One region of the Comamonas trifloxystrobinivorans genome, then DNA from elsewhere that is predicted to be linked to it. Evidence: riboswitches for the same ligand, from Rfam matches in the RefSeq annotation. Region 1 holds a riboswitch; each other region holds the start of a gene.

Evidence for each region. A riboswitch is a leader RNA that binds a small molecule or an ion and turns the genes downstream of it on or off. The one in region 1 is predicted to bind cobalamin.
Region 2: linked by a shared signal. The riboswitch ahead of ACFIQF_RS00280 (TonB-dependent receptor) and the one ahead of ACFIQF_RS22460 (nitrite reductase) in region 1 are both predicted to bind cobalamin.
Region 3: linked by a shared signal. The riboswitch ahead of ACFIQF_RS12570 (TonB-dependent receptor domain-containing protein) and the one ahead of ACFIQF_RS22460 (nitrite reductase) in region 1 are both predicted to bind cobalamin.

What each region holds. Positions count from the first base shown of each region.
Region 1 is NZ_JBHZGV010000024.1:58,555-65,871, forward strand. Features, by position in the region: gene ACFIQF_RS22430 (cobalamin biosynthesis protein) at 1-111, opposite strand, end outside; gene cbiT (precorrin-6Y C5,15-methyltransferase (decarboxylating) subunit CbiT) at 108-1,304, opposite strand; gene ACFIQF_RS22440 (cobalt-precorrin-6A reductase) at 1,303-2,049, shown strand; gene cobJ (precorrin-3B C(17)-methyltransferase) at 2,069-2,830, opposite strand; gene cobI (precorrin-2 C(20)-methyltransferase) at 2,841-3,584, opposite strand; gene ACFIQF_RS22455 (precorrin-8X methylmutase) at 3,595-4,236, opposite strand; gene ACFIQF_RS22460 (nitrite reductase) at 4,220-5,452, opposite strand; cobalamin riboswitch at 5,740-5,984, opposite strand; gene ACFIQF_RS22465 (hypothetical protein) at 6,080-6,310, opposite strand.
Region 2 is NZ_JBHZGV010000001.1:60,153-67,469, reverse strand. Features, by position in the region: gene cobN (cobaltochelatase subunit CobN) at 1-557, shown strand, start outside; gene ACFIQF_RS00290 (magnesium chelatase ATPase subunit I) at 554-1,645, shown strand; gene ACFIQF_RS00285 (vWA domain-containing protein) at 1,645-2,283, shown strand; cobalamin riboswitch at 2,331-2,577, shown strand; gene ACFIQF_RS00280 (TonB-dependent receptor) at 2,714-4,888, shown strand; gene ACFIQF_RS00275 (ABC transporter substrate-binding protein) at 4,906-6,006, shown strand; gene ACFIQF_RS00270 (FecCD family ABC transporter permease) at 6,003-7,109, shown strand; gene ACFIQF_RS00265 (ABC transporter ATP-binding protein) at 7,109-7,317, shown strand, end outside.
Region 3 is NZ_JBHZGV010000009.1:157,198-164,514, reverse strand. Features, by position in the region: gene ACFIQF_RS12585 (ABC transporter substrate-binding protein) at 1-329, opposite strand, end outside; gene ACFIQF_RS12580 (bifunctional adenosylcobinamide kinase/adenosylcobinamide-phosphate guanylyltransferase) at 329-922, opposite strand; gene ACFIQF_RS12575 (cobyrinic acid a,c-diamide synthase CobB) at 933-2,360, opposite strand; gene ACFIQF_RS12570 (TonB-dependent receptor domain-containing protein) at 2,364-4,265, opposite strand; cobalamin riboswitch at 4,354-4,600, opposite strand; gene ACFIQF_RS12565 (DUF904 domain-containing protein) at 4,636-4,854, shown strand; gene ACFIQF_RS12560 (cell division protein ZapA) at 4,851-5,243, shown strand; gene ACFIQF_RS12555 (sulfite exporter TauE/SafE family protein) at 5,720-6,544, shown strand; gene hemN (oxygen-independent coproporphyrinogen III oxidase) at 6,600-7,317, opposite strand, start outside.

The sequences.
Region 1 (7,317 bases):
GCCCAAGCCAGCCACGGCGCTGCAAGCCTGCGCCCAGCAACTGGCAAACGAGGCGCGCTCGGCCGCAGCACGCAAACCCCAGCCAACGAGCCAGCGCGTGTGCGGGCTCATGCTGCGCTCCAAACCCACTGCACCACGGGCCTTGCGGCCTGCCAGGCATGCAGCTTGCCCAGCGGCACAGCCTCGCTCCATTGCAGTTGCTGCAAGCGGCCGCCATGGGCACCATGCAGTTGCGCCAGCAAGACCTGCGTCTCCAGCGTTACCGCATTTACCACCAAGCGCCAAGGCGCTTTAAGCCTTGCGCAAAGCACGGTAAACAGCGCTTGGTCAAAACCACCGCCGACAAAAACGGCTTGCGGCTCGCCTGGCAATTGGGGCAGCAAGGTGCGCGAATCGCCCTGCACTACCTGCATGGGCAAAGCAAATTGGCGGGCGTTGTGCTCAATATTGGCAACACGCGCAGCATGCTGCTCCACGCAAACGGCGCGGCCACCAGCCAGACACCATTCCACCGATACCGAGCCAGAGCCCGCGCCCAGATCCCACAGCAGCTCGCCCTGGCGCGGTGCCAGCGCGGCCAGCGTCATGGCCCGCACGGCGTCTTTGGTGATCTGGCCGTCGTGCGCAAAAGTGGCTGTGCTGCGCCCCGGCACGCGCACAAAACCAGCGCCGCCACGCGCCTCAAAGGCAGCGGCAACCGGTGCTGCTGCGGGATCGTCCGCCAGCAAAGATAAGAGCTCGCTCGCCAACGCTGAGCGCAAAACGCGGTCTGGCCCGCCAGCATGCGACACCAGCCACAGTGGGCTTTCTCCCCAACCGGCGGCGCACAGCCACTGCGCCAACTCAGCCGCAGCAGCGCCGTCGCGCAGCAAGCAGATAAAACGCTCGCCAGGCGCCAACAAAGGCGCAAGCGTTTGCAAAGGCCGGGCGTGCAGGCCCAGGCAGTGCGTCTGCTCTTGCGACCAGCCCAGCTCGCCAGCGACCCAGGCAAAGGTGGAAGGCGCCGGGTGGTTGCGCCATTCGCCCACTTGCAGATGGCGCGCCAGCGATGCACCAGCGCCAAAGTGGAACGGATCGCCCGAAGCCAGCACCGCCACCAAGGCCTGCCCGCGCAGCGCCAGCACCGGCCCCACATCGAAAGGCACAGGCCAGGCACGGCCGCGCTCGCCCACGCCGGCCAGGGCCAGATGACGCGGGCTGCCGAACACCAAGCTGGCATGATCGAGGTCTCGGCGCGCGGCTGCGCTCAAACCGTCCAATCCGGACGGATGCATGCCGATGATTGAAAGCCACGGATTGGCCATGACCCATGTTCTCCTGTTAGGGGGCACTTTTGATGCCCATGTTTTGTCTACGCGCCTGCACGCTGCGGGCGTGCCAGCTGTTTATTCCTACGCTGGCGCCACGCAAACCCGGCGCACGCCAGCGCTGCCCACCCGTGTGGGTGGCTTTGGCGGCGTGGCCGGCCTGGTGCAGTACTTGCGCGAGAACCGCATCAGCCATGTGATAGACGCCACGCACCCGTTTGCCGCGCAGATGAGCAGCCACGCCATCGAGGCCTGCGCCGCGCTGGGTGTGCCGCTGCTGGCCATGGAGCGCCCCGCCTGGCAAGCGCAGGCTGGCGACCGCTGGACGACCGTGGCCGACATGCCAGCCGCTGCCAGTGCCTTGCCGCAAGACGGCAGCACCGTGTTCCTTGCCATCGGGCGCAAGCAGTTGGCGGCTTTTGCCCCCTGCGCTGGCGGCCATCACTTTGTGCTGCGCGTGGTTGATGCGCCGGAAGAACCCTTTCCGCTGCCCGCCGCGAATTGCGAGCTGGTCATAGCGCGTGGCCCATTTCAGCTGGCGGACGAGCTGACCCTGCTGCGCCAGCACCGGGTCAGCCGCATCGTCAGCAAAAACGCTGGCGGGCCGGATACCTACGCCAAGATCGAAGCCGCACGCCAGTTGGGCCTGCCCGTGGTAATGGTGGAGCGCCCGCGCCTGCCCGCCCGAACGCTGTGTGAAACGCCCGACGAGGCGATGCAGTGGCTGGCCGCCACGGTGTAACGCCGGAGTACTGGCGAGCTTATTCGGCATAACTGCGCGGCGTGTAAACATGCCGGCCCACTTGCCGCGTGTAGCGGTTGCCCACAATCACCAGGGTGCGCATGTCGGCCATGTCGGCCTGCACCTGCTCCAGCCGGAGTACTTGAAAACTTTCGTCCGGGCGGCTGACATTGCGCGCCAAGCAAACCAGGCGCTGCGGCTCACATTCCTCTTGCAGCACTCGCAAAGCCCGCTCAAAACCTTGCGGCCGGTTTTTGGATGCGGGGTTGTAAAAAGCCATTGCAAAATCCGCCTGCGCTGCCAGGCGGATGCGGCGCTCGATCACGCTCGCCGGCTTGAGGTTGTCGGAGAGGTTGATGGTGCAAAAGTCATGCCCCAGCGGTGCGCCCAAACGCGCGGCCGCCGCCAGCATGGCGGTGATGCCGGGCAGCACTTGCACGTCAACAGCGGCCCAGCGCGCCTGCTCCTCGGGCGTAGCGTGGTCCAGCACCTCAAACACGGCGCTGGCCATGGCAAACACGCCTGGGTCGCCAGACGACAGCATCAACACCTGCCGGCCTTGTGCGGCCGTGTTGAGTGCGGCACGGGCGCGGTCCAGCTCTTCGCGGTTGTCGCTGGCATGCAGCTGCAAATGCTCCAGCCCGGACAAGCGGGCGATATAGGGAAAGTAGCCAAACGCATCGCTGGCGTTGGCAATGGCGGCGCGCACTTGTGGCGTTACCAGCTCGTCTGCGCCGGGGCCCAGGCCCACGACGCTCAGGCATGCTTGTTGTGTTGGCATGGTGGCGTTCTCACATGTCGTTGGCCGGGCGCCGGCCGTGGCCATGCACGATGACGATGGCGAAATACGGGCAGCGCTCAGGCGCGTCGCGCAGCGGCATGACTTGCTGGTCCGCCATGGTGCCGTTGACCACCAGCCAGCCGTTGTCCAACTTGCCATGCTCGGCCAGCAGCGCCCGGATGCGGCCCAGGTGCCGCCCCACTTTCATGAAAACCAGCGCATCGGAGCGCGCCACATGCAGGCGCAGTTGCTCGTCGGGCAAGGTGGCGGGCAAGACGCTCATCACATCGTCGCCCCAGGTCATGGGAATGCCGGTGGCATGCCAGCAACCGACCATGCCCGGTATGCCGGGCAGCACCTCCACCGGCACCTCGCCCGCCTGGCGCAAACGCACAAACAAGTGCATGAAAGAGCCGTAAAAAAACGGATCGCCCTCGCACAGCACCACCACTTGCTCGGTGCGTGCCAGCTCGGTGAGGCGCACTTGCCACTGCGCGTAGAAAGCCGACAACTGCGCGATGTAGCGCGGGTCGTCGTGCGGGATTTCAGTGGTCAGCGGGTACTCCATTGGGTATTCGGTGACCTCGGCATGCAGCATGCCATTGACCAGTTGCCGCGCCTTGCCCGGGTGGCCGCGCTTGCGGAAAAACGCCACATGGCGCGCATTGCGCAGCAGCCGGTCGGCCTTGACGCTGATGAGGTCTGGATCGCCCGGCCCGAGGCCGACGCAGATGATGTTGCCTAGGTTCGTCATCGCCACCCCCTCACTCTGCCGCGCTGGCCAGCGCATTGACAGCCGCCACGGTGATGGCCGAGCCACCCAGCCGCCCTTCAACAATGACATACGGCACGCCGCCCCAGGCGCGCAAGGCGTCCTTGGATTCGGCCGCGCCGACAAAGCCCACCGGGCAGCCGATGATGGCCACCGGGCGCGGACAAGCCGGGTCTTGCAGCATGTTCAGCAAGTGGAACAAGGCCGTGGGCGCATTGCCAATGGCCACCAACGCGCCAGCCAGATGCTCGCGCCACAGCTCCAGCGCCGCCGCGCTGCGGGTGTTGCCCATGTCGGCAGCGAGCGCCGGCACATGCGGGTCTTGCAAGGTGCAGATGATGGCGTTTTGCGCCGGTAAACGCGCGCGGGTAATGCCTTCGCTCACCATGCGCGCATCGCACAAAATCGGCGCGCCGCGCTGCAATGCGGCCTCCGCTGCCTCGGCAAAATCGGGCGAAAAATGGATGTGCTGCGCCAGCTCCACCATGCCGGCGGCGTGGATCATGCGGCAGGCCACGCGCTCTTGCAAAGGCGAGAAGCGCTGCAGATCCGCCTCGCTGCGGATGATGGAAAAAGACTGCCGGTAGATGGCAGCGCCACTGGTTTCGTAGCTGTGCTTAAGCGTGGAGGTCATGGATCAGTTGTTGTATTTGTTGGGGCGCGGCGCGCAACGCATCAGGTATGAGGCAGACGGGCGGCGCAGCATGGCTGCTGTTGGAGCGGAGAAAAAGCTGGACCGAAGCGCCCTGCAAGACAGCGCTGATTTCTGCCGTTGCATCGGCAGCGAGCGCACAGCGCTTGGCGCAGCCGCTGACATGCAAATGGCTGCCTGCGGGAACATGCGGCGCCAGTTCCATAGCCAGCGCCTGCGCCGGAATATGCGCTTGCGCACAGCGCGGCGCGCCCGTGCAGGCCGAAACGCGCAAGCGCACGTCGTCGGCTTCGGTAATCCAGTACTGCGGGTCTTGAAAAGCCTGGCCCAGCGCCGCATCCACCCACAACGACCGCCAAGGCGTAACGCGCAATGGTGCGCTTTCGGGCAGATGCTGCAGCACCGCCAACATGGCATGCGCATTGACGCGGCCCAGTGACGCGCCAATCAACACGCCATCGGCAGGCAATGAAACAGGCCTTGCAAGCGCGCTGGCCGCCGCAGCTACCTCACGGTGTATTTGCGTGTTGCGCGGGTAATGCGCAATCAAACTGCGCAGCCGCGTTGGCGCCGGCTGGTGTTGCATGCGCTGCTGCGCAAACCAGCGGGCCAGCTGTATGGCGGTGCTGACAGCGTCTTCTGCACACTCAAACGGCAGCCATTCCAAAGCGCCGCTGGCACAGAGCGCGTAACGCCCATCGGGCTCCAGCCACAGCCGAATGTCGGCACCCGTGTTTTTGAGCCGCTGCTGCCCGTCATCCACCAGCAAACCAAACTTGCTGGGCAGCGGCGCCAGGCCCAAGCGCTGCAAAGCTGCCGGGCTGAGCTGTTGCTGCACCGCTGCCGAGAGCTGCAACGCCAGCGCATGCGTTGCATCGCCCGGCCGGTAAAACGGCGTGCAGTGCACGGGTGGCGCCAGATCAGCATCCGCCTGCGCAGGCACCAGCCCGGCCGCCACCAGCGCGGCCCGCAAACTGCCCAGCCCGGCTTCGGCCACGCCACGCAATTGCACATTGCCCAGGCGCGTAAGCTCCAACTGCGAGTCGCCATGCGCCACCGCCAACTCAGCCAACACGCGCCATTGCGCCGCAGTAATGGCCGCACACGGCGGACGCGCGCGCACCAGCCAGCCGTCTTGCGCCTGCATGGGTTGCCAGGCGGTGGGGCACCAGCCTTGAACGCTGAAGGATGGGTTCATGGTTGGGCTGCGCAGATGAAGCCCAACGCGCAAGCCGCGTTGCGAAACCCGGCCAGCCGCAGCATGCAAAAAGCACAATAACCACGCTCACGCCTTAGCGTAAAGCACTCAGAAGATAGAGACAGAAGCTCTCGCGCCATGCAGCACCCACAGTCGCTGCGGCCACCACCCGGGCCGCATGAACAAAATGTGCAGAAGGAGAGATAGAAATCTGGACGAGACAAAGACCGGCAGCCGCTGCCCGCAATGCGGACGTGGCTGCCCATCAGGTCACATGCACTCCCGCTGCGCCTTGAAAACACCAGGCCGGTCTCCGGACTCTCAGAGTTCAGCGGGCTTTTGCCAGCTGTGTTTGCTACGCGCCTTCCCGCTTTCGCAGTGGCTGCCCGGCTGTGCGCCTGGGCTTGCGTGCAACGTCTCTGATTACCGTTGCGGGTGCAGTGCAGGCATTGCAGCCTTCTGTGTAAAGGCCACGCACCTGCTTCCCGTTTCACTTCGCAGCGCAGAACGCGCCTGGAAGCACCTGTTGTGGGAGTGGATTCTACGCCGGGTTTGGCACCCGGCCCAAAGATCGTGATGCGGGTGTGGCTTGCCCGAGCTTTGGCGCAATGCGGCGCCAGCAGAGAGTCAGTCGCGCAAGGGCAAAGCGCCTACCAGGCGGCCTGCCAACAAGGGGTAAGCCGTTTCATGCACCAGCTCCAGCTGGTCGATGCGCCAGGTTTGTTGCCAGGCCGACAAGGCGCTACAGGCTTGCACCAGCGGCTGCCAAGGCAGCGCCTCGCGGTAGCGAAACAGCGTGATGTGCTGGATTTGCGGCCGGTTGCGATCGGGGAAACGGCTGGCAGCGTAACCGTCCATATCGTCACGCAAACGCTCCAGCGCCGTTATGGTTATTGCCTTGGCGGCAAAGCGCCAGATGGTAGTCAGCGGGTAGAGGCGAACGCGTAGCGGTGAGCGTTCGTTTTCTCTGCGAGGAGGTCTGCGCTTCGCGCAGATGCCGGGATGTGCGCCCGGCGGCGCAGTCACTTTCATTGCGCCGCCAATGAAAGTAACCAAAGCAAGGCGGCCCCTGCTGCCTGCGTCCCTTTGAATTTCGCTTTGGCGAAATTCAAGAGGGCAACCTGCGAGTGCTCGGGCGTGGCCTGCACCGTGAAACTCACTGCGAGCCAAAGGCTCTCCGTTCAAACAGACACGGTGAGTCAGAGCACGAAGCAGTTGCACTCTGCGGTGCAACTGCCAGCCCACGCCCTGTGCTCCTCGGCGCATGCAAAAGGGGTGGGAGCGGGATAGCTTCGTGGAAGAACGAAGGTGGTTAACGATGGCTGGCAGTTTTTCTCCCTCTCCCTCGGGAGAGAGCTGGGGCGTACACCGCCCAAATGCAGACCGCATGCCAACGGTAAGGCAGTACCACCCTCACCCCTAGCCGGGCGCCCCCACCCTCTCCCGCCAGCGGGAGAGGGAGTGAAACGGCGCAGCTCTCGCAGGCCGTTGGATGTTCCGGCTGTTGGCTGTTGGCTGTTGGCTGTCCCCCACCCCTTTCAGCCAGCGCCTGCGATCGGAGCAAACGGCGGCGGTTTGGCTGCCGCAGGACAGCCAAACTTCGTGCTCTGACTTGCGGCATCTGTTCGAACGGAGCGCCTTGGCGCGCAGTAAGTTATGCCGCACGCCGCCGTTTGCTTCGAGCGCAGGTTGCCGCGAAAGATTCGCTCCGCGAAGCTTTCGGGGACGCTGGATGTAGGGCACGTTTCTTTGCCTCCTTTCTTGCCGTGCAGCAAGAAAGAAGGTCGCCCGCCGGGGCGAGACCCGGCCAGCAGCTGCATGCAATGCCCACCAACGCCAATTGAAAAACGAGCCTCCAGGCATCT
Region 2 (7,317 bases), on a different contig from region 1:
CCTTTGTGCGGCGCCTGTCCAAGCTGCAATTGGTGGTGCACAACCAGGACAACCGCGAGCACGACCTGCTCGATTCGGACGACTACTACCAGTTCCAAGGCGGCATGGCGGCCGCGGTGCGGCACTTCAGCGGCCAGCAACCGGCGCTGTATTTTGGCGACCACAGCAACCCGCAAGCGCCGCGCATGCGCACTTTGCAAGAAGAGATCAGCCGCGTGCTGCGCTCGCGCGTGACCAACCCCAAATGGATAGATGGCGTGAAGCGCCACGGCTACAAAGGCGCGTTTGAGATTGCGGCCACGGTGGATTATTTGTTCGCCTTCGACGCCACGGCCCAGGTGGTGCGCGACGACCAATACGCCCGCGTGACCGATGCTTTTGTGGCCGATGCCGATACCCGCCAATTCATGCAACAACACAACCCGCAGGCTTTTCACGGCCTGTGCGAGCGCTTGCTTGAAGCGGTGCAGCGCGGCCTGTGGCAAGAGCCGGGCGATTACCCCGAGCTGCTGGAGCAGCACCTGTTGCAAACCGAACAGCTGTTGGAGGCCCGATGACAGCAAACACCACAAACTACCCTTTTTGCGCCATTGAAGGCCAGCCCGCCTTGCAGCTGGCGCTGCTGCTGCTGGCGGTAGACCCGCTGCTGGGAGGTCTGCTGATCGAGGGGCCACGCGGCACGGCCAAATCTACCAGCGCCCGCGCCTTGGCCGATTTGCTGCCCAGCGGCCAGTGGGTGAACCTGCCGCTGGGCACCAGCGAAGAGCAGTTGCAAGGCTCGCTGGACTTGCAGGCCGCGCTGCAAGATGCGGCCATCAGCTTCAAACCCGGCCTGCTGGCGCAGGCGCACCAGGGCATTTTGTATGTGGACGAGGTGAACCTGCTGCCCGACCGCCTGGTGGACCTGCTGCTGGACGTGAGCGCCAGCGGCATTAACCGCGTGGAGCGCGACGGCGTATCGCACCAGCACGCGGCGCGCATTGCGCTGGTGGGCACCATGAACCCGGAAGAAGGCCAATTGCGGCCGCAGTTGCTGGACCGCTTTGGCATGTACGTGCGCCTGCCGAATGTGCCCGATGTGGCCACGCGCAAACGCATTGTGCTGGCACGCATGGCTTTTGACGCCGATCCGCAAGCTTTTTGCCAGCGCCATGCAGAGCAACAAAACGCATTGGCTGCGCAGTTGCTGGCCGCCCGCGCCAATTTGGAAAACGTGGCCTGGCCGGACGCCGTGCACGACGCGGTTGCCGAGCTGTGCCAACAAGCCGGCGTGGAAGGCGTGCGTGCGGATTTGGTGATGCTGCGCGCTGCACGCGCTAGCGCGGCTTTGGCCGGGCGCACGCAAGTGAACTTGGCCGATGTGCAGCAAGTGGCCGAGCTGGCTTTGGCGCACCGCCGCAGCGCGGATGCGCAAGCTCCAAAGCCAACGCCTGCGGGCGATACGCAACAAGCCGAACCACCGAGCAACCCGCCACCGAGCGAGCCACCGCCCAGCCAAAACAACGGCCAAGGCGATGCACACGCCGATGATGCAACAGCGTCTGGAAGCCAAGGCGGTGATGCTTGGGGCGGCATGGCCGCGCCGCAAGCCAGCGCCATCCACAGCGTGCCCGGTTGGAGGCCGGGCCTGCCAAAAAAAGCCTGATGCGCGCCAGCCAGGACGGCCGGGCCCAGCTGGGGCGCGCCAGCAATACCAGCGGCGCAGGCCGCGCCCAAACGCCGGCGCGCCAACGGCTGGACTGGCCGCAGACCTTGGCCGCCAAAGGCGCGCAGCCGCTGGCGTTGGAGCACCTGCGCTACCGGCCGCAGGCATCGGGCGCCAAGCTGGTGCACTGTGTATTGCTGGACCAATCGTCTTCCATGCTGCGCGGCCAAAAGCTGGCGCTGGCCAAAGGCTATTTGCAGGCGCTGGCCGAACAGGCTTACCGCAGCCGCGACAGCCTGTGCGTGATCGGCTTCAGCGGCACGGGCGCGCAGCTGCTGCACCGCAGCTTCAAGGCACAGGCGTTCAACGCGGGTTGGATTGAGCCGATCAGCGGCGGTGGTGGCACGCCCTTGGAAAGCGCGTTGGCCTTGCTGGACGAGAGCCTGCGCACCATGCGCAAGCAAGCGCCGCTGCACGCCTGCCTGTGGCTGCTGAGCGATGGCCGCTTTGCCAGCTTGCCGCCGCGGCCGCAGCAGGCCGATCAAATTACGGTGATCGATTTCGATACGCAGTGGCTGCAGCTGCAGCGCTGCCCAAAACTGGCGCAGGAATGGGGGGCCGAGCTGATCCGCGCCTGAGTTTGGCGGCCACGCGCCTGGCCAACTGTTAAACTCGGCATGCTTTTTTTGAAAGCCTATCCACAGGTGCTTGCTACGGCAAGTGAAACGGGAACAAGGTGCCGGCGCTATGCCGCAAGCCTTGGCTGCCCCCGCAACGGTAGGCAGGAGCCGCATTTCTCGGGCCCTTAGGGGCCCAGCCACTGAACCAGTCGTTTGCCCTTGCGGGCGGCGCGGTTTGGGAAGGCGAAATGCTGGTGGGGTAACGCGCCCCGACCTGCAAGCCCGGAGACCGGCCTGTGTCTAGCCGTGGCGTGCCCTTTGGGGCGCGCTCTCCCAACTGTCTGCGGGGTGTGGACGGGCGGTCTTGCGCTCGTCCCTGGTTTCGTTTTTCGCAGGCAGGGTCGGGCGCAGAGCAGCCCCCACATCAGGCAGTTTGACTCCTGATCTCATGAACGCTGCTTTCTCTCCCTCTTTCCGTTTGCGCCCGGTCGCCCGGCTGTTTTTGGCTGCGCGCAAACGCACTCGCCCAACCACCAATTCATTCACGCGCCAGCTCAGCCGCCTGTGCTGCGCCAGCCCTTTGCTGGGTATGCCAGCGCTGGCTTTGGCCGAAGTCACTTTGCCCGAGGTGCTGGTGACCAGCGACGCGCCCGAGCGCAACAGCCTGGCGCTGCCTGCTACCTCGGGCAGCAAGCTCAACATCAGCGTGCAAGATCTGCCCGCCAGCCTGAGCACCGTCACTGCCACGCAGTTGGAAGAGCGCGCTGATTACGCCGTGGTGGGCTCGGTGGTGCGCACCGTGGGGCTGAGCGCCAACAGCCAGCCCGGCAATGGCGGCCTGGCTTTTTCCAGCCGGGGTTTTGCCGGCGTCAACTCGGTAGGCGTGGCCGAAGACGGCCTGGTGCAGGGCGTGGCCGCCGGCACCGTGGCTTACCCCAACAGCAGCTGGGGCTACGAGCGCTTTGATGTGCTGCGTGGCCCGGCCTCTCTCATGTACGGCAGCGGCACCATGGGCGCCACCATCAACGCGGTGCGCAAACAGCCCAGCCGCGAGCGCAGCACCGAGGTGCTGCTGGGCGCGGGCTCGCACGGCAGCCTGCGCTCTGGCCTGGGCACGACGGGCGCGCTGAGCGACAGCCTGAGCTACCGGCTCGACGTGTACGGCGAGCGCAGCGACGGCCAACGCCAGCTGGGCAACAGCGACAGCAAAAAACTCATGAGCGCCATCCGCTGGCAAGCCAGCAGCGATTTGCGCGTGGATCTGACGGCCGACGTGAGCGACCAGAAGCCCGAGCGCTACTTTGGCTCGCCCGTGGTGGACGGCAAGATTGTCCGCAGCTTGCGCGACCGCAACTTCAACTTTCTCGACAGCGATGTGCACTACCAGGACGAGCGCTACAAGATCAAGGCCGAGTGGACGCCGCAAGCCGGCGTGCTGCTGCGCAACGAGGTGTACCACCTGAAGGCCGACCGCCATTGGAAGAACATCGAGGCCTATGCCTACGACCCGCGCGCTGGCGTGATGAACCGCTCGGACTACTTGGAGATTGGCCACGACCTGGAGCAAACCGGCAACCGTCTGGGTGCGGTTTTGCAGGCCGGTGCGCACGAGCTGGCGCTGGGCTGGGATGTGTCTGAGGCCAAATTCACGAGCAGCAGCAATTCGCCTTACAGCGGCCAATCGCAAGTGCCGGTGCTCGGCGGCAGCAACGGTTACTGGAGCAGCGCCGACCCGTATTTGCCGCGCATGTCCTCGCGCATCAAGCAACATGCTTTCTACCTGGAAGACGCCTGGAAGCTGAGCGCCGATTGGCTGCTGCTGGCCGGTGTGCGCCGCGATCTCTACGATTTTGACCGGCGCGATCTGCTCAGCCAAAGCGGCTTTGACAAAAAGCTGGGCGGCACCTCGGCCCGCCTGGGCCTGACGCGGCGCCTGGGCGAGCACACCAGCGTGTATGCGCAGGCCAGCACCGGCCACGATCCGGTCACCAGCTTGCTGTCACTGAGCCAATCGCAAAGCGGCTTTACGCTCAGCAAGGGGCGCCAGCTGGAAGTGGGTATCAAGCAGCAGCTGGCCGACGGCCGGGGCGAGTGGACGCTGGCGCTTTTCGACATTCGCAAGAACGACATCATCACGCGCAACCCGGACCGGCCGGCCGAATCGGTGCAGGGCGGCAAGCAGTCGTCCAAAGGCGTGGAGCTGGCTGCCGTGTGGGACGCCAACCCCGCCTGGCGCCTGGAAGGCAATCTGGCCTATACCGACGCCCAGTTTGACCGCTTGCTCGAAGGCGCCAGCGGCCTGGACCGCGCGGGCAACCGGCCGGCCAATGTGCCGCGCATCACCGCCAACGCCTGGGCACATTACAAGCGCGGCGACTGGCGTGCGTCGCTCGGCCTGCGCCATGTGGGCGACCGTTACAGCGACAACGCGAACAGCTCGCGCCTGTCTTCGTACACCGTGGCAGATGCGGTGCTGGCCTGGAACCTGAACCGCTCCACCACGCTGAGTCTGGTAGGCCGCAACCTGACGGACAAGCTCTACGCCAGCGCCGCCTACAGCCGCAGCCAGTGGTTGCTGGGCACAGGCCGCAGCTGGGAGCTGACGGCGCATGTGCGCTTTTGAGGCCGGGGGCTGAAACCATGCAGGTGAGAAACAGCTTTCGCAGTGTTGGCGTGCTGGGCGCGTTGGCCGCCGCCCTGTGCTTGGCCGCTTGCGGGCAGCGGGCCGACGAGGCCAACGCCAAGCCGCCCACGCAGGTGGCGGCCTTGGTGCCAGCGCAGCCACGCGCTGCGGTGGATGTGGATGTGTGCGGCCAGTCGCAGCGCTACCAGGCCGTGCCGCAGCGGGCGGTGACGCACGACGTCAACATCACCGAAATGTTTCTCTACCTGGGCCTGGGCGACAAGCTGGTGGGCTACTCCGGCATTCAGGCGCAAAAGGAGATCAGCCCGCAGGCCAAGCCCTGGCTGGAGAAAGTGCCCAACCTGTCGCCACAAGGCATGGGCTTGGAGGCAATTTTGGATGCCCGCGCCGATTTTGTTTTTGCCGGCTGGAGCTACGGCTTCCGCCCCGGTGGCGTGACGCCCGAGCTGCTGGCCAGCCACGGCGTGGCCTCGTATGTGATCAGCGAATCTTGCGTACATGTGCAAAAGCGCAGCCAGATTGCGCTGGGCGACATGCTGGTGGATCTGCGCAATATCGCCAAGATATTCGATGTGGAGCAGCAGGCCGCGCCCAAAATTGCACGCCTGCAAACAGGCATAGACAGCCTGGCGCAGCAGATGCAGGGCGAGCTTGAGCGCCCACGGGTATTTGTGTACGACAGCGGCGAAAAAATCCCCGTAACCGTGGGCCGCCTGGGCATGCCGCAAGCCATGCTGGAAGCGGCTGGTGCCAGCAATATTTTTGACGACCTGGAGCGCAACTGGCCGCGTGGCAATTGGGAAGATGTGATCACCCGCGATCCGGAGTGGATTGTGGTGATCGACTACGGCACGCCCAGTGCGCAAGGCAAGATCGATTTTCTGCTCTCGCGCCCCGAGCTGGCCGAGGTCAGCGCCATCCGCGAGCGGCGCTTTTTTGTGATGAGCTACGCCGAGGCCACGCCCGGCCCGCGCAATATCGAAACCGCGCAGCGCCTGGCAGCAGCCTTGCACCCGCAGCGGCAGATTCGCATCGACCCGGTGCAGTGGCCTGCGCCGCCTGCCAACAAGGCGGCAACGCCTGAAAGCCAGCCATGAGCTGCAACGCCAGCCGTTTTCACTGGCACAGCAACGAATGGCCTTTGCCGGCCTGGCTGGCGCTGTTGGCGGCCTTGTTGCTGCTGTGCGTGCTGGGCGCAATCACCTGGGGCTCGGCATCGATCAACGTGGGCATGGTGTGGGCGATTGTGAGCGAGCAAGTGGCTGCGCTGTTGGGGCTGCAAGCCGATGGTTCAGTGACAGGGCAGGGCGCTGCGCAGCGCCAGCATTACCAGATCGTCTGGATGATCCGCTTGCCACGCGTGCTGCTGGCGGCCTTGGTGGGCGCGGGTTTGGCAGTGGTGGGCGTGGTAATGCAGGCCATGGTGCGCAACCCGCTGGCCGATCCGTACATGCTGGGCGTATCGTCCGGCGCATCGGTGGGCGCGGTGTCGGTACTGGCCTATGGCAGCCTGGCGGTGGCGGGTTTATACGCGATCACCGCCGGTGCATTTTTGGGCGCGCTGGGCGCTACGGTGCTTGTGTATGCGCTGGCGCGGCAACAAGGGCAACTGCATGCCACGCGCTTGATTTTGAGCGGTGTGGCGGTCGGCTATTTGCTCATGGGCATCACCAGCCTGATCACCTTGACCGCCGGCCAGCGTGAGCTGGCCAACGCCTTGCTCACCTGGACTTTGGGCAGCCTGGCTGGCGCGCAGTGGCGTGCGCTGGGCATTCCAACCGTGGTGTTGCTGGCAGGCTTGTTGTGGCTGCTCCTGTGCGCCCGCGAGCTGAACGCCTTGTTGCTGGGCGACGAAGGCGCTGCCAACCTGGGCGTGGCGGTGCGGCAATTGCGCATGCAGTTGTTTGTGGTGGTGTCGGTGATGACGGGCACCATGGTGGCGGTGAGCGGCGTGATCGGCTTTGTCGGCCTGGTCATCCCGCACATCACCCGCATGCTGGTGGGCAGCGATCACCGCCGGGTCTTGCCCGTCAGCGCCTTGCTGGGCGCGTGTTTTCTGGTGCTGGTCGATGTGCTGGCGCGCACCTGGTTTGCGCCCATGGAGCTGCCGGTGGGCGTGATCACCGCGCTGATCGGCGGGCCGTTTTTCATCGGCATGCTGTGGCGCCGCACGGCCGATGCGCCGGGGAGGCAAGTGTGATGCTGCAAGCCCAGCAACTGTCGTGGAGCGCCGGCCATGGCGTCAAGGCCAGGCCGATTGTGCGCGGCGTATCGCTGCATGTGCAGGCGGGCGAAATGGTGGGCATTGTCGGGCCCAACGGTTGCGGCAAATCCAGCCTGCTGCGCTTGCTCTACCGCGCACTGCAGCCCGAGCCGGGTGGCCAGGTGCGTTTGCTGGGGCAAGACAT
Region 3 (7,317 bases), on a different contig from region 1:
GGCAGTTTTTTGACCGCTGCCGGCCAGTCCGAATAACGGTCCACGCCCACCAAGCGGTCGCACAGGCCCAGCGCACATGTGCCTTCGGTGAGCGATGGCAGCAGACTGACAATGCGCTGCGGCGGCTTGGCCAGCAGCACGGTTTTGCCGCGGTCGTCGGTAACAGGCTGCGGCGCCTGGCGTGCCGATTCGGCAAAGACTGGAACAGTGGCCGCGCGCTCGGCGGCAGACTGGTTTTGCGCGGAGGCCGCAGTAGCGGAAAACGCGCACAGCAGCGCAACGGCACTGGCAGTAATGTGCCAAAAAAGAGGAGCTTTCGAGCGGGGCATCATTTCATCTGCAGCGGCAAACCTGCCGCCATGAAGGTGACACGGTTGCAAACCGCAGCCGTTTGTTGGTTGAGCGTGCCCAGCGCATCGACAAAGGCGCGCACTTCGCGCCCCAGCGGGATCACGCCCAGACCGATTTCGTTGCTGACCAGAATGACCGGGCCTCGCGCTTGCTGCAGCGCTTGCAAAAAGAGCGCGGCCTGCGCCGGCCAAGTGTCCTCGTCGTCTTGCGGCGTTACCAGATCAGGCGCAGGCATCAGCCAGTTGGTGAGCCACAGGGTGAGGCAATCCACAATCAGCAGATGCTGCGGCGAGCTGTGCGCAGCAATGGCCTGCGCTACGGCACGCGGTGCTTCCAGGGTGGCGAGCTGCGCCACTCGCTCAGCGCGGTCGCGCTGGTGGCGGGCAATGCGCTCGCGCATTTCTGCATCGTAGGCCGTGCCAGTGGCTATCAAACTGGCGCGGTGTGAGGCATCGGCCTGCAGCCATTGGCGTGCCAACAGCTCAGCCTGGCGCGATTTGCCCGATTTTTGGCCGCCCAACAGCAAGAGCTTGAGCGCTGCGCCGGTTGGATAAAACAGGTGGTCTGCCATGGCCGCCATCTTATTCAGTCAGCGTGGGCACGGCGGCTTGCCAGGCTTGCGCATCGACCACCGTTTGCGGCGCACCCAGCAAAGCGGCCACCGCCTGCGGGCAAGAGGCAAACCAGGCGTGGAAGTAGCTGGCGTGGATGCTGCCGTGGCTGTAGAGCGCCTCGCCCTTGCCTGCTTCAGGCGCTTGGCCGGGGCGGCTGCTGCGCGCCAAGGTGGCAGCTTCGCTCTCCAGCCGCGAATAGTGGAAAGTGTGGCCGCGCAGCAAACCCCAAGGCGTTGCCAGTTGCTGCATGCCCAGGCCGGCCAGGCGCTGCTGCATTTGCGCTTGCGCGGGCAGCAGATCCCAGAGTTTGTGCCAGCGGCCTTCCAGATCGGTCAGGCCTTCGGCCAGCGCCACCATGCCGCCGCATTCGGCCCAGACTGGCTTGTTCTGCTCCAGGTGGGATTGCAGATCGAGCTGCAGGCCAGCATTGGCCTGCAGCGCGGGCAAATGCAGTTCAGGGTAACCGCCGGGCAACCACAAGGCATCGCAAGCGGGCAAGCGCTCGCCGGCTACCGGCGAGAAAAACACCAGCTCGGCGCCCATGGCTTGCAAGCATTCCAGGTTGGCGGTGTAGATAAAGCTGAAAGCCGCATCGCGGGCCACGGCAATGCGCTTGCCGGCCAGCAACTCTGGCACGGCAGGCACAGCAGGCGGCGCCACAAAATCAACCGACCAGCGCGCTTGCCATTCAGACCAAGGCAGTTGGCCCAACGGGGTTTGCGCCAGCACATCGGCAGCGGCGTCTAGGCGCTGCATGGCATCGGGCAGCTCGTGCGCCGCGATCAGGCCCAGGTGGCGCTCTGGCAGCAGGTTGGCGCGTGGCGCACTGCCTTCGCGCTGCACCTGCTGCATGGCGCCCAGCCACAGAGCCGGGTCGCGCAGGCCTTCGCGCAGCAAGTTGCCGTGGTGGGCGCTGGCCACGCGGTTGGCCAGCACGCCAGCCAACTGCAAACCGGGGTCAAAATGCTGCAAGCCATAAGCGATGGCACCGAAGGTACCGGCCATGGCCGCCGCGTCGATAACGACGATGGCCGCCACGCCCAACGCCTTGGCCAGCTCGGCGGCGCTGTTGGCACCGTCGAACAAGCCCATCACGCCTTCGATCAGCAGCACATCGTTGTGTTGCGCGGCCTGGTGCAGGCGTGCGCGCACATCGGCATCGCCGTTCATCCAGCGGTCCAGCGCGTGTACCGGCTGGCCGCTGGCCAACCGGTGCCATTGCGGATCGAGAAAATCCGGCCCGCATTTGAACACCTGCACGCGCCGCCCGGCGCGGGCATGCAACCGCGCCAAGGCAGCGGTGACCGTGGTTTTGCCTTGCCCGGAGGCCGGCGCTGCCACCAGCAGCGCCACGCAACGAACAGCTGCGGCAGAGGAATGCACTGCTTCAGTCACGGCTTATTGCGGCATCCACTTGATGCCGGCGTAGAAGCTGCGGCCTTCGTTGGCGTAGGTGCGCGCGGTTTCGTACTTCTTGTCGGTCAGGTTGTTGATGCGGGCGATAAAGCTGAAATCCTTGGCGATCTGCGTTGCGGCCGACAGATTGAACAAGGTGTAGCCACCCAGCACATTGGTGTTGGCTGCGTTGTCAAAACGCTTGGCCGTGGCCTGCATGTCAGCCCCCAGATCCCAGCCAGCCAAGCGCGTATCCACGCCCAGCGAGGCAAAGCGCTTGGCGCGGCGTGCCAGCAGCTTGTCGGTATCGCGGTCGCGCGGGTTCTGGAAATCGACCGAGCCGCGCAGGTTGAACTGGCCCAGCTTGGTGGTGCCGGCCAAGGTGATGCCTTCGAGGCGCGCGCGGCCCACATTGCTGTAGCAGCCGCCATAAGGGCCGGAGTTGCCAGCGCAAGTGCCCGTGCTGCTGACCCAGTTGATCAGCTCGGTGACGTTGTTGCGGTAGACGGTGGCCGAGAAGCTGTTGCTGCCTTGCGCCCAGCGCAGGCCCAGTTCGGCGTTCTTGCTTTCTTCGGGCTTGAGCGACGGATCGCCATACATGCTGAAGCGCTGGTACAGCGTAGGCGCGCGGAAAGCCGTGCCCACCGTGGCGGTGGCGCGCCAGTTGGGCGCAAACTCGTAGCCGTAAGCCGCGCTGCCCGTGGTTTTGCCACCGAATTCGCTGTCGTCATCACGGCGCAGGTTCAGTTGCACGGTGTGCGCACCGCTGTGCAGGCCGTAGCCCAGCGCCAGCGCGTTCTGGCTGCGGTCGCGGTTGATGTCGCCGTTGACCAGCGTGTCTTCGCGGCGCTCCAGCGCAGCCGTCAGTGTGTGCACGCCATAGCGCCACTCGTTCTGGAACAGGTAGTTGTGCAGGCGCGTATCGGTTTCGTAGGGCGAGGGGCGGGTTTCGTAGTAGTCGCGCGACTGGGTGAACTGCAGCTTGGTGCTGTAGTTGTCGGTCCATTGCGACTGCCAGTTCAGGCCCAGCGCATACATTTTGTTGATGCTGCGGTCGTCTTGCTGGCTGGTGTCGTAGCCGGAATTCATATCGCTGGCCAGCATGGTCGCTTCCAGACGCTGCTGCTTGTTGATCTGGTAGCCCAGGCGGGCATTGATGGCGTTGTTGCGGTAGCCATCTTTGTCGGGATTGGCGGTGGCCGTGTTGCGGGCATTGAAGCCGTCGGACTGCGCGCGGTTCAGGCCCAGCGAGTAATCCCAAGCACCTGCGCCGCCCGAGATGCCGGCCTCGGCCGTGTAGGTACCACGGTTGCCCACGCCAAAACCGACGTAGGGCTTGGGTGCGCCTTCGCCTTTTTTGGTGAAAATCTGCACCACGCCGCCCATGGCGTCCGAGCCATACACGGCAGCGGCCGGGCCGCGCAAGACTTCCACGCGCTCAATCAGCGCCAAGGGCAGCGACTGCCAGGAGGCACCGCCGGTGGATTGCGAATCCAGGCGCACGCCGTCTACATACACCGCCGTGAAGCGCGATTCCGCACCGCGGATGAAAACGCTAGTGGCCGCGCCCGGGCCGCCGTTGCGGGTGATCTGGATGCCGGGCACGCGCGCCAGCACATCGGCGATGGCGCCCGGCCCTTGGCGCTGCAGGGTTTTGTCGTCGATGATCGACATGTCGGCCGTCAAATCCGACAGCGGCTGCTCAATGCGGTTGGCGGTTACCACCATTTCCTGCAAGGTTTTACCCTCTGTTGCATCCGCGCTGGCGGCCTCTTGGGCCTGGGCGCCGGCAGCGGCCAGCAAGGCGGCAGCCAGGGCTACGCGCCGGGGCGAGAAAGACAGGGTGGACAAGGCAACAGCGGACTCAGGCGCAGACAGGCGCACCAGCGGCAAGTGGGATTTCATGGGAATCTCAGGCGATAACTACCCCGCGCCAGCCTCCCCGCCGGCAAATGGGGAAAAACAGAAGCGGCACGCCTGTCAGGCAGACGCACCGCAGTCCTCAGCGTTGGCCGGTATCCGGGCTGACGATGTCACAGCGCGCGCCTTCCCAAACACTTGTTCAAGGTATTCAGTGGCAATATTGCGGCTGCAGATGGCGTACAGCCATCGATCGCTTACCGTTGCGGGGGCAGCGCAGGTTGGGCATGGCTTGTAGGGCACAAGCGAACTCCCCTGCTTCCCGTTGAACTGCCAGGGTGTGAACCACCGTGGCGAGCACCAACGGGTACAATTTTATCGTCTTTACTGTTGCGCAATCAAAAACTGTCTCTCTATGGTCACTACGCCTTCTTTGGACCTGATGTTGGAACGGGTGGAAGCCTTGCTGACCCGCCACGAACAACTACAACGCGCGCACGCCGAACTGCAAGAGCAGATGGCCTCCCTCACCCAGGAACGCGACTCCCTGCAATCGCGCCTGACAGCCGCCCGCTCGCGCGTGGACGCGCTGATCGAACGCCTGCCCAAGACTTTTGACCAGGACGAATCATGAAGCAGCTTGAAGTACACATCATGCAGCAAAGCTATATGCTGGGCTGCCCCGAAGGCCAGGAAGAGCGCCTGCTGGCAGCGGTCAAGCAGGTGGACGACGCCATGTGCGGCATCCGCGACAGCGGCAAGATCCGCGGCCGCGAGCGCATTGCCGTGCTGGCCGCGTTGAACATGGCTTTTGACCTGCTCGACCTGAAAACCCAGAACACCGAGCTGAACCAGCAAGCCGAACAGGCCCGCAGCGAAGCGGCGGCACAGCCCGCTGCCGCCAGCGGCCAGGCATCGCTGAACTGGGACGAGCCGCGCCTGCAAGCTATCATGCAGCGCCTCGACGCAGCCACCAGCGACACGGCTGCGGCCGCAACCGCCAACGCCACCGCCGCCTCCTGAGGCACTCAATCCCCACGCATGGGCAGCGGTTGCAACACAGATTGCCGCCCATTGCAAGGATTTGGCAAAAAACCAGCAGCCAGCGCTTTCCCATCAAGCACTGGCTGCTACTATTTTTGCCCCAGTTTCGGACATTGAATTGGCATTTTGGGCCGGCAACCAGGCCCCAGCCGGTACAATGGAAGCGTTCGCAGCCCTGCCGGACTTTATAGTTCCTTGAACCAATGCTCTACGAGCACGGGCTTGGTACATCACCTGTTGAGCGTGATCGTCTCGCGTCAGATGAACCCAACGACAGGTTGCCCTCGCCCACCTGAACCCCCGGTTCAGGATGACGGTCCGGTGGATCCGCTGCGAACACCTCATTTGGGGCGGCCGCCCTCCAGCGCTGCCACCCGTCAGCTTCTCCTCTCCGCTGCGGCGGGGCTTTCAGGCCACCTGAGTCAGGTGGCCTTTTTCCTGCGCGAACGCCCACCATGACCGATCCTCTCGTATTGCTCCCGCTCTCGTGCTTGGGCCTGATCACCGGTTTTCTGGCAGGTTTGCTCGGCATTGGCGGCGGCATGGTGCTGGTGCCTTTCATGACCTACATCCTGGGCACGCAGGCGGTGGCGCCAGAGCTGGCGATCAAGATGGCGATTGCCACCTCGATGGCCACCATCATGTTCACCTCGGTCTCCAGCGTGCGCGCCCACCACAAGCGCGGCGCCGTGCGCTGGGACATCGTCAAACGCCTCGCGCCCGGCATTGTGCTGGGTGGGCTGGTGGCTAGCCTGGGCATTTTTGCTTTGCTCAAAGGCACTTACCTGGGTTTGTTTTTTGGCCTGTTTGTCGGCTACTCGGCGTTGCGCATGTTCCGCAAGTCGAGCGCGCCAAGCAGCACCCGCACCATGCCTGGTACCGGCGGCCAACTGGCGGCTGGCAGCGTGATCGGAGGCTTATCTGGATTGGTGGGAGCCGGCGGCGCTTTTATCAGCGTGCCTTTCATGACCTGGTGCAACGTGCCCATCCACAACGCAGTGGCCACCAGCGCTGCGCTGGGCTTCCCGATTGCGGTGACGAACGTGATCGGCTTCATGCTGGCCGGCCTGCATGCGCAAAACCTGCCACCACATTCGCTGGGCTATATCTGGCTGCCGGGCCTGGTGGCCGTAGCCGTTTGCAGCGTGCTGACGGCACCACTGGGCGCCAAGGCGGCGCACCAGCTGCCCGTGGCGCAACTCAAGAAAATCTTTGGCGGCATTTTGCTGTGCCTGGCCATGTACATGCTGTACAAAAGCCTGGCGGCACTTTCTGCCTGAAGCGTAACGGGTGCTGAGCCGCAGCCCATGCGGCCCACCACCCGCGCTGACTCGTTCAGATGATTTTGGAAAAACGGGCCCGCGTGCGGTCGGCTTGCAGATACTTGTCAAACACCATGGCCACGCCGCGCACAAAGTACCAGCCCAGCTCGGTCACATTGATCGCCTCTGGCGTGATCTCGACCAGGCCCTGCTCCACCAAGGGCTGCAGTTGCTCCAGCTCAGCGGCAAAGTACTGGCGAAAATCGACCAGCCATGATTGCTCGACCGACTCCAGCACCACCGTGCCCTGGCACATCAGGCTCATGATCACGCAGCGGCGCAGCATGTCGTCCCGGCCCAGCGCCAAGCCGCGCACCACGGGGATCTGGCCTTGGTCGATCAGGTCGTAATACTCTTCCAGCGTTTTGGCGTTCTGGCTGTAGGTGGCACCGATTTTGCCAATGGCCGACACGCCCAGCGCCATCAGATCGCAATCGGGTTGCGTGCTGTAGCCCTGAAAGTTGCGGTGCAGGCGCCCTTGGCGCTTGGCCACGGCCAGCCCATCGCCAGGCAAAGCAAAATGGTCCATGCCCACATAGACATAGCCCGCCGCCTGCAGACTCTCCAAAGCCATCGCCAACATGGACAGCTTGTCGACCGGGTTGGGCAGCTCCTGCACAGCAATGCGGCGCTGGGGCTTGAAGCGCTCGGGCAAATGTGCATAGGCGTACAGCGCAATGCGATCGGGGCGCAGCAGACAGACTTGCTCCATGGTGCGGGCAAAACTGGCC